DNA from 2 places in the Absiella sp. AM29-15 genome. Region 2 is predicted to be linked to the other one. Evidence: predicted binding sites of a transcription regulator. Region 2 holds the regulator's gene; the other holds the start of a gene.
The links. The regulator Rex, encoded in region 2, represses fermentation and respiration genes when NADH is low (regulators of the CRP and FNR family bind a similar motif). The targets are predictions, from matches to a motif close to GTGAANNNNTTCAC.

Region 1: DW761_RS08665 (alpha-glucoside-specific PTS transporter subunit IIBC) is a predicted target of Rex. The motif match lies at 2,116-2,129, and genes of this name have one in related genera.

Annotation. Positions count from the first base shown of each region.
Region 1 covers NZ_QVFL01000007.1:38,674-43,129, forward strand. The annotation lists gene DW761_RS08650 (MurR/RpiR family transcriptional regulator) at 1-592, shown strand, start outside; gene DW761_RS08655 (PTS sugar transporter subunit IIA) at 723-1,205, shown strand; gene DW761_RS08660 (HAD family hydrolase) at 1,192-2,067, shown strand; gene DW761_RS08665 (alpha-glucoside-specific PTS transporter subunit IIBC) at 2,247-3,866, shown strand; gene DW761_RS08670 (6-phospho-alpha-glucosidase) at 3,884-4,456, shown strand, end outside.
Region 2 covers NZ_QVFL01000014.1:126,589-131,044, forward strand. The annotation lists gene DW761_RS14430 (Gfo/Idh/MocA family protein) at 1-61, shown strand, start outside; gene asnS (asparagine--tRNA ligase) at 93-1,478, opposite strand; gene DW761_RS21675 (hypothetical protein) at 1,632-1,757, opposite strand; gene DW761_RS14440 (redox-sensing transcriptional repressor Rex) at 1,785-2,417, opposite strand; gene tsaD (tRNA (adenosine(37)-N6)-threonylcarbamoyltransferase complex transferase subunit TsaD) at 2,570-3,583, opposite strand; gene rimI (ribosomal protein S18-alanine N-acetyltransferase) at 3,580-4,029, opposite strand; gene tsaB (tRNA (adenosine(37)-N6)-threonylcarbamoyltransferase complex dimerization subunit type 1 TsaB) at 4,031-4,456, opposite strand, start outside.

The sequences.
Region 1 (4,456 bases), on a different contig from region 2:
GGGATTCAGTGAATTGAAATTCTATTTAAGAATGGAAAATGTTGAAGAAAATGAATTAACGGATGAAAAGATTGATTCTATATCTCAAAGCTATATCAAAGGCATTCAAAGTTTTACAGAACAAAATTTAGATAAAGTCTGCGATGAGATTTATCATGCGAAAAGAATCTTTGCATATGGCAGTGGCGTGATTCAACAATCTGCGGTCAGAGAATTAAAACGCTTGATGTTTAAGCTGAATGTTATTGTTTATATGATCAATGGGACTGCAGAGATAGGATTTTTATTGAATAATTTAAGAGAAGGGGATGTTGTTTTTCTTTTCTCATTGGGTGGGGAAAGTGCCCAGATATGCAAGTTTGGGAAACAATTAAAAGAGAAAGATTGTAAAATTGTTACAATCACAAGAATGCAACATAATACATTAGCTGAATTAGCGGATGTCGCAGTATATTTTTCATCTATGTCAAAACCGATTATGATTGAAAACCATAGATTTGAACCGGTAACTATGTTTTTCTTTGTAGTAGAAATGTTGTTTTTAAGATATGCAATGTATCAACATAACAAGTCAATAGAAGAAAGTAAATGAAAAGTGGAAGAAATTCCACTTTTTGTGAAAAAGAACGAAGAATGTATATCAATACGAAAACAATCCAGAACAAGGAAACATAGATTCCTTCATGATATAATGCAGCCATGAAGAAGGAGAGGTATAAGATATGTTTTCAATATTTAAAAAGAAAAGTAAAAATTTTACGATCAAAGCACCAATCGATGGTGTATGTAAGGATTTGAGTGAGGTACCTGATGAAGTATTTTCAGAAAAGATGATGGGCGATGGTATTGCGATTGAACCAACTGGAGATGTTTTATGCGCACCAATTGATGGCACAATAACCATGTTGATTGATTCACACCATGCATTTGGAATGACGAGTCCTGAAGGAATTGAAGTTCTGGTGCATTGTGGTTTGGAAACAGTAAACTTGAAAGGACAAGGCTTTGAGGTATTAAAGAATGTGAATGATAAGGTAAAGGCAGGGGAGCCGATTATTAAGGTAGATCGCGCATTTATGGAAAAAGAAAATATTCCATTGATTACACCAGTCATTGTAATAAATCCACTAGATAAACAAATCGTTTCTTATCATGTTGGAGAACAGGTAAAGGTAAAGGATAGCGATATTCTTGAACTTGCGTAATATAAAATTAATTGCCTGTGATGTGGATGGAACTTTATTTAACAGCAAAGGAAAAATAGGTAATGAAACAAAGAAGATATTGATGAAACTCCAACAACAAGGAGTGAAGATTGCGATTTGTAGTGGGAGAGCACCTTTTGAATTAAAGAGCATTGTGGATGAATTAGAATTAAAACGCTATGATGGTTATCTGTTGCATGGCAATGGTGCTGGCATTTATCATGTAAAGAAGGATGTAAATATTCAGTTTCCACAAGTACCTCCAGATGCCATATCAGAAATGATTAAGATTGCGCATGCGATGCATTTGTTTGTGATCGTTTCTCAAAAAGGCAACTATGCATGTAGTTATACACTACCTTTGGCAATCAAAAGGGAAATCGCGAAACGTCTTTATCGACCAATGCGTGCATCTAAAGTGGTAAGATTGCGTCAATTTGCTTATATGGCAAGAAATGCAAATATGGTTGAGCACTTAGAGAATCATATTCATAATGCCGCCAATAAACTATGTATCAGAGGTAATCCTAAGATTTTGCACAGGGCAGAAGATGCCATTCGTAAAAAGTATCCTGAAAAATTTAATTATTTTTACCTTAGTGAAGGTTCTTTGGAAATCACAGATATCCATGTAAGTAAGGCACAGGCATTGTTATCACTTTGTGATCAATTGGATATCCATTTGGACCAGGTCATTGCTTTTGGCGATAGTAACAATGATGATGAGATGTTATCCATTATACCTTATGGGGTGGCAATGGAAAATGCCTTTCCATCAACGAAATCAGCGGCATCTTATATCACAAAGTCCAATGATGAGGAAGGAATTGCGGTATTTTTACATAACTTTTTTAACCAGTAAACACTGGTTTTTCTTTTTTTTCTGGTACTGGATAATATTCCAAAAATTGTGAAAAATTTCTACAAATGGACATGAAAACAGAAGATGTTTGAAATATTGTAAACGATTACACATGTGGTATGATGTATTACGTCAAGAGAACAAAGTGATTTGACAAGAAGAAAAGGAGACATGAATTTATGATGCAAAAGATTCAAAGATTCGGAGGGGCAATGTTTACACCCGTACTATTATTTGCCTTCTCAGGAATCATGGTTGGTTTATGTACCGTATTCCAATCAGAGATGATTATCGGCAGTATTGCTGCTCCAGAAACTGGGTGGTATCAGTTCTGGTATGTAATTAAGGAAGGAGCATGGACACTATTTAGACAAGTACCGTTATTGTTCGTGATTGCTTTACCAATCGGGTTAGCGAAAAAACAAAATGCACGTGCTTGTATGGAAGCATTTGTTCTTTACTTAACATTCAACTATATGTTAGCAGCCATGTTGACAAACTGGGGATCCAGCTTTGGTGTTGATTTCAGTATTGAAGCAGCAAGTGGAACTGGTTTAGCATCCATCGCAAGTATCAAAACATTAGATACAGGTATGATTGGTGCTTTGGCAATCGCAGGTATTGTTGTATTCTTACATAATCGTTATTTCGATACAGAGCTGCCTGAATGGTTAGGGGTATTCAAAGGATCATCATTTATCTGCTTAATCGGATTCTTCGTAATGATTCCAGTTGCATTCTTATTTATGGCAATCTGGCCAAGAGTACAGAGCTTAATCGCAGGTATGCAGAGCTTCTTTATTTCAAGTGGTGCATTAGGAATTTGGGTATATACATTCTGTGAACGTATCTTAATTCCAACTGGATTACATCACTTCATCTATATGCCAATGGCTTATGAATCAATTGTAGTTGAGGGCGGATTCAAAGCAGCTTGGGCATTAGGTTTACCAGAATTTGCGAAATCTACAGAAAGCTTATCAACATTATTCCCTGCTGGTGGATTTGCACTGTATGGACACTCAAAAGTATTCGCACCTATTGGAATTGGGGCTGCATTCTATGTAACCGCAAAACCAAACAAGAAAAAAGAAGTCTTAGGTTTGATGCTTCCAGTCGCATTAACAGCTGCATTTGCTGGTATCACAGAACCTATTGAATTTACATTCTTATTTATCGCACCAGTATTATTCTTTGTACATGCATTACTTGCCGCAACACTTGCCATGGTGGAATTTATGGCTGGTGTATCTGGGGAATTCTCAAGTGGTTTAATCAACTGGGCAGCATTAAACTGGTTACCATTAGGGGCAACACATGGTATGACATATGTGATTCAGGTAGTCATTGGTCTAGTATTTAGTGGTATTTGGTTTATCGTATTCCGTTTCATGATTTTGAAAATGAATCTTGCGACACCAGGACGTGAAGATGATGATGAAGAAGTAAAATTAGTATCTAAAAAAGAATATAAAGCCGCAAAAGCTGCAGGAACAGTTCCAGGCAGTGATGAAGACACAAGTAATGATCCAAAAGAAGATGTAAAAGTAGAAGGTGGCAATGCCGCAAAAGCCGCTGCATTCTTAGAAGCACTGGGCGGTAAAGATAACATTCAGGATGTCACAAACTGTGCAACACGTTTACGTGTAACAGTAAAAGATGATAGTATCGTCGCTCCACTTGCAGTATTCAAAAAAGCAGGTGCTCATGGTTTGGTACACAAGGGGAAAGCTTTACAGGTAATTGTAGGTTTAAGTGTTCCAAGTGTACGAGAAGAATTTGAAAATTTATTAAAATAGAAAAGAGGTTTATACCTATGAAAAAAAGTTCAATCGTGATTGCAGGAGGAGGGTCTACCTTCACTCCTGGAATCGTTATGATGTTACTAGAACACGCAGATGAATTCCCAATTCGTCAGATTAAGTTTTATGATAATAATGAAGAACGTCAGGATAAAGTCGCAAAAGCTTGTGAAATTATTATTCGTGAGCGTGATCCAGAAATTAACTTTATCGCAACATGTGATCCAAAAGAAGCATTTACAGATGTAGATTTCTGTATGGCACATATTCGTGTAGGTCTATATGCGATGCGTGAAAAAGATGAAAAGATACCTTTGAAATATGGTGTAGTAGGACAGGAAACTTGTGGTCCTGGTGGAATTGCTTATGGTATGCGTTCTATCGGTGGCGTTATTGAAATCCTTGACTACATGGAAAAATATTCACCAAATGCTTGGATGTTAAATTATTCTAATCCAGCAGCAATCGTGGCAGAAGCGACACGTCGCTTACGTCCTAATTCTAAGATTATCAATATCTGTGATATGCCAATCGGTATTGAAACACGTATGGCAAAAGCCATTGGTTTAGAATCACGTAAAGATATG
Region 2 (4,456 bases):
GAGCGCACAAAGAAGTACCATCTGTTGTCAACTAGTGAACCAGATTATCAGGCAAATATAAAAGAACTGCTGAATTTCCAGCAGTTTTTCTTTTAATATAATAAATTTCTTGGTGTACGTGGGAATGGTTCAACATCACGAATGTTTGAAATACCAGTCAGATACATCAACATACGATCAAAGCCAAGACCAAATCCTGCATGTTTACATCCACCAAAGCGACGTAAATCCATGTACCATTGTAAAGAATCACTTTCCATACCCATTTCTTTCATACGTTCAGCTAATACATCATAGCGTTCTTCTCTCTGGCTTCCACCAACAAGTTCTCCTACACCTGGTACTAACAAGTCACAAGCAGCCACTGTTTTACCATCTTCATTCATACGCATATAGAATGCTTTGATATCTTTAGGATAATCAATCAAGAATACAGGACCGTTTACAACTTTTTCGCATAAGTAACGTTCATGTTCACTCTGAAGATCCATGCCCCATTCGATTTTGTTGTTTTCAAATTTTACATCAGCTTTCTTCAATTCTTCGATAGCTTCTGTATATGTCATGCGTTTAAATTCGCTGTTCATAACCTTTGTGATACGATCAATACATTCTTTATCAATCATCTTTTCAAAGAATTTCATTTCTTCAGGTGCATTATCTAATACATACTGGATACAATATTTAATCATATCTTCAATCAGATTCATATCATCATCTAAATCCGCAAATGCGATTTCAGGTTCAATCATCCAGAATTCAGAAGCATGACGTGTCGTATTAGAGTTTTCTGCACGGAAAGTAGGGCCAAAGGTATAAACATCACGGAATGCCATAGCGAATGCTTCCACATGCAGCTGTCCAGAAACAGTTAAAGAAGCATGCTTTCCAAAGAAATCTTCTTCATAGTTTGTATCTTCACGTGTTGTAACAGTGAATGTTTCACCAGCTCCCTCTGCATCATTTCCAGTAATTACTGGTGTGTGCACATACACAAATCCTTGGTTCTGGAAAAATTCATGAATAGCCATAGATAATACAGAACGCAAACGAAATACTGCATAGAATGTGTTTGCACGAGGACGAAGATGTGCAATTTCACGCATATATTCAAAGCTGTGACGTTTCTTCTGTAAAGGATAGTCACGATCACAATCACCTTCTAATATAACTTCAGTGACCTGAATTTCAAATGGTTGTTTTCCTTCTGGTGTCAACACAAATTTACCAGTAACAGTTAAAGCTGCACCTGTAGGATATTTCTCCACTTCTTTAAAGTTTTTTAAATCTTGTGTATACACTAACTGAGCATTGCGGAAATACGTACCATCATTTAATTCAATGAAGCCTAATTTCCCACTGCAGCGATTTGTTCTGATCCATCCCTGTAACTGTACATATTCCATTGAGTCTAGTTCTACATGAGATCCACTTAATACGATTTCATATAGTTCGCGAATAGTCATAAATTCAAACATGTTATTTCCTCCTTTTTATCATAAAAAAAACGTTCCCATCACAGGAACGCTTGTTTTAGCGCGGTGCCATCCTGATTCTTCATGCATAGCATAAAGCATCTTTTTAGCATGTAACGTATGCCTGACGAAATCGTCTACTTTAGTTCTCCGATTCTACTCCACAGGTGTTCTCCATAAGCCTTTCGTTCTGCCTTTCACCAACCGCAGAATCGCTTTTTTCGAAACAATCTTATTTCGTCCTGTTTCCTTGTATTTCAACTCTTGTTTAGATGATACCACAAGTATCCTCCATTTTACAAGCTTTTTTTACAAATGTCCGATATTTAGTTTGTTTGTTTCAAAAACCAGCTCCTGAATAGACGTTACAACATCAATACTCTTTAATATAACGCCCTTTGGAATCTGAATATGTTCATGTGTAAAGTCAATTAGTCCAATGATGCCACAGGCAATCAAACGATCAACGGTCTGTTGAATATTATCACTGATCGCAAGAATAGCGATACGACAGCCATCAGGAACCCGTTGCTCCAGCTCACTGATATCATAAACAGGAATACCAAAACGAACACCCTGACGATCTGGATTGATATCAAATGCACAGGAAATTTCACCAACGACATAATCCCATTTATTATACTTCATCAATGCACGTCCCATGTTGCCTGCACCTACCAGTATGATCTTTTCATCAAAATCCATACCTAGTTCCTGATTAAAAATTTCAATCAGCCGGTTGACATCATACCCATAGCCCTGTTTTCCAAGATTGCCAAGGAAAGAGAAATCACGACGAATGGTAGTTGGCTCAATATTCACAACACTCGCCAACTCTTTAGACATGATACGTTCCACACCGGAACTTTGTAATTTTCGCAGCGCCTTCAAATATACAGGATATCGTTGCAGCGTTGCCTTTGGTACGTTCTTTTCACTCATGTATATCACCTATGAGTTAGTATACCACGAATTTTTCTATTTGTGAATAAATTAATAAGTTTAACATGCAAAACATTCACATATTTTATAATAACCATATCATAAATTCTTATACGCTAACAAAAAGACAGCAAATGCTGCTGTCTGAAAATTTAACGCTCTAATTCCATTCCCGGATTTGCGGTTAAATCAAAATCTCCACGCTCGCCATGCAGGTATGCCACCGTACCGGCAACACCAATCATTGCCGCATTATCGGTACAACAAGAAAGTGGTGGAATAATAAACTCAACATCCGGATATTGATTTGTTAAATCCACACTGACTTTTTCACGCAGACAAGAGTTCGCCGCAACACCACCAGCCAGTACCATCTGCTTTGGATGATATTGTTCAATTGCTTTTCTTGCCCGCAGCAATAATGCCTCAAAAGCCGTTTCCTGATAAGATGCCGCAAGGTCTGCAGGTACAAAGCTTTCTCCTTTACGTTTGCATCGATCAATAAACTGTAACACACTGCTCTTTAAACCACTAAATGAAAAATCAAGTTCATTTTCGGTCTTAGGTTTTGCTAATTGATAAACAGGCTTTCCTTCTTTCGCAAGTTTATCCACATAAACACCGCCAGGATATGGAAGTCCAAGAACACGGCCAACCTTATCTCCAGCTTCACCAATCGCATCATCCTGGGTCGTACCAAGAATCTCAAAGCTCCATTCATCTTTCATATAGACTAATTCTGTATGTCCACCAGATACTACAAGGGCTAGCAATGGAAATTTTAAATCCGCAATCAAACGATTTGCGTAGATATGTCCAGCAATATGATGCACAGGAATCAAAGGTTTATTAAAAGCCCATGCCAGCGTTTTAGCGGCTTGTACACCTACATGCAGGCTGCCCACCAGACCAGGTCCCTGTGTCACAGCAATACCATCCATATCTTCTACTTCCATATTTGCCTGTTTCAAAGCTTCTTCAATGACCATAGAAATATTTTCCACATGGATACGGCTTGCAACTTCAGGAATGACACCACCGAAATCTTTATGTACATCAATTTGTGTAGCGACGACGTTTGCCAATACTTCTTTTCCGTTTTTTATGATTGCGACTGCCGTTTCATCACAACTGGATTCAATCGCAAGAATATACGTATCTTTCATAAACAGCTTCCTTTCAAGGCCTTTACCAAAACATAGGCATCTTCCCCATTATCATGATAATACCCTTTTCTCGTATTTACATTGATAAAATCGTATGATTCATATAATCGTTGTGCCGCAATATTGCTGACACGAACCTCTAGTGACAATGTTTCACAATGCATTCTTTCCACATCTTCTATCATTTGATCCATTAAAAGATGTGCTAGATGCTTGCCACGATATTGCGGTAAGACAGCGATTTTCGCTAATTGTGCAATATCAAAAGTAACCCAATAATCAATGAATCCAATAATTTTGCCTTCTTCTTTTAACACATAGATAAAGGCATAATCATTTTCTTCTAATTCATATAAATATTGTTCCTTACTCCATGGCGCAGGAAAACAAATAGCATCAATTGCAACGATTTCATCAAGATCTTCTTTTTTTAATGCTTCCAGCATACTATTTTACCATATAGGCACTCTGGTCTTTTAAATAACGTGGTGTTAAGATATGAATGTTTTCCACTTTTCTTGCGTAAGGACGCAAAAGTTTAAAATTTTCAATAAAATCAATATCTGTTGTTTCCATATCGATCAAAGAAGTATCCCCAATTACTTTTAAATCTGGATGTTCTTTTAAGTAGGCTTTAATTTCATCCAGGTTCATGATACATTCTTCTTTGTCAAACACTCCATGATTTAAACTACCAGCATATGCACGAGAACTTCTCGCATCCAGCATAACGAATACATGATCATTTACTCCTGCATATAATTGCAAGGTTGATATACAATATAACGGGATATGTTTTCTCGTACATAAAACCTTTGCGACTGCCATCGCAATACGTACCCCAGTATAGCTACCTGGCCCATCTGTAATCAT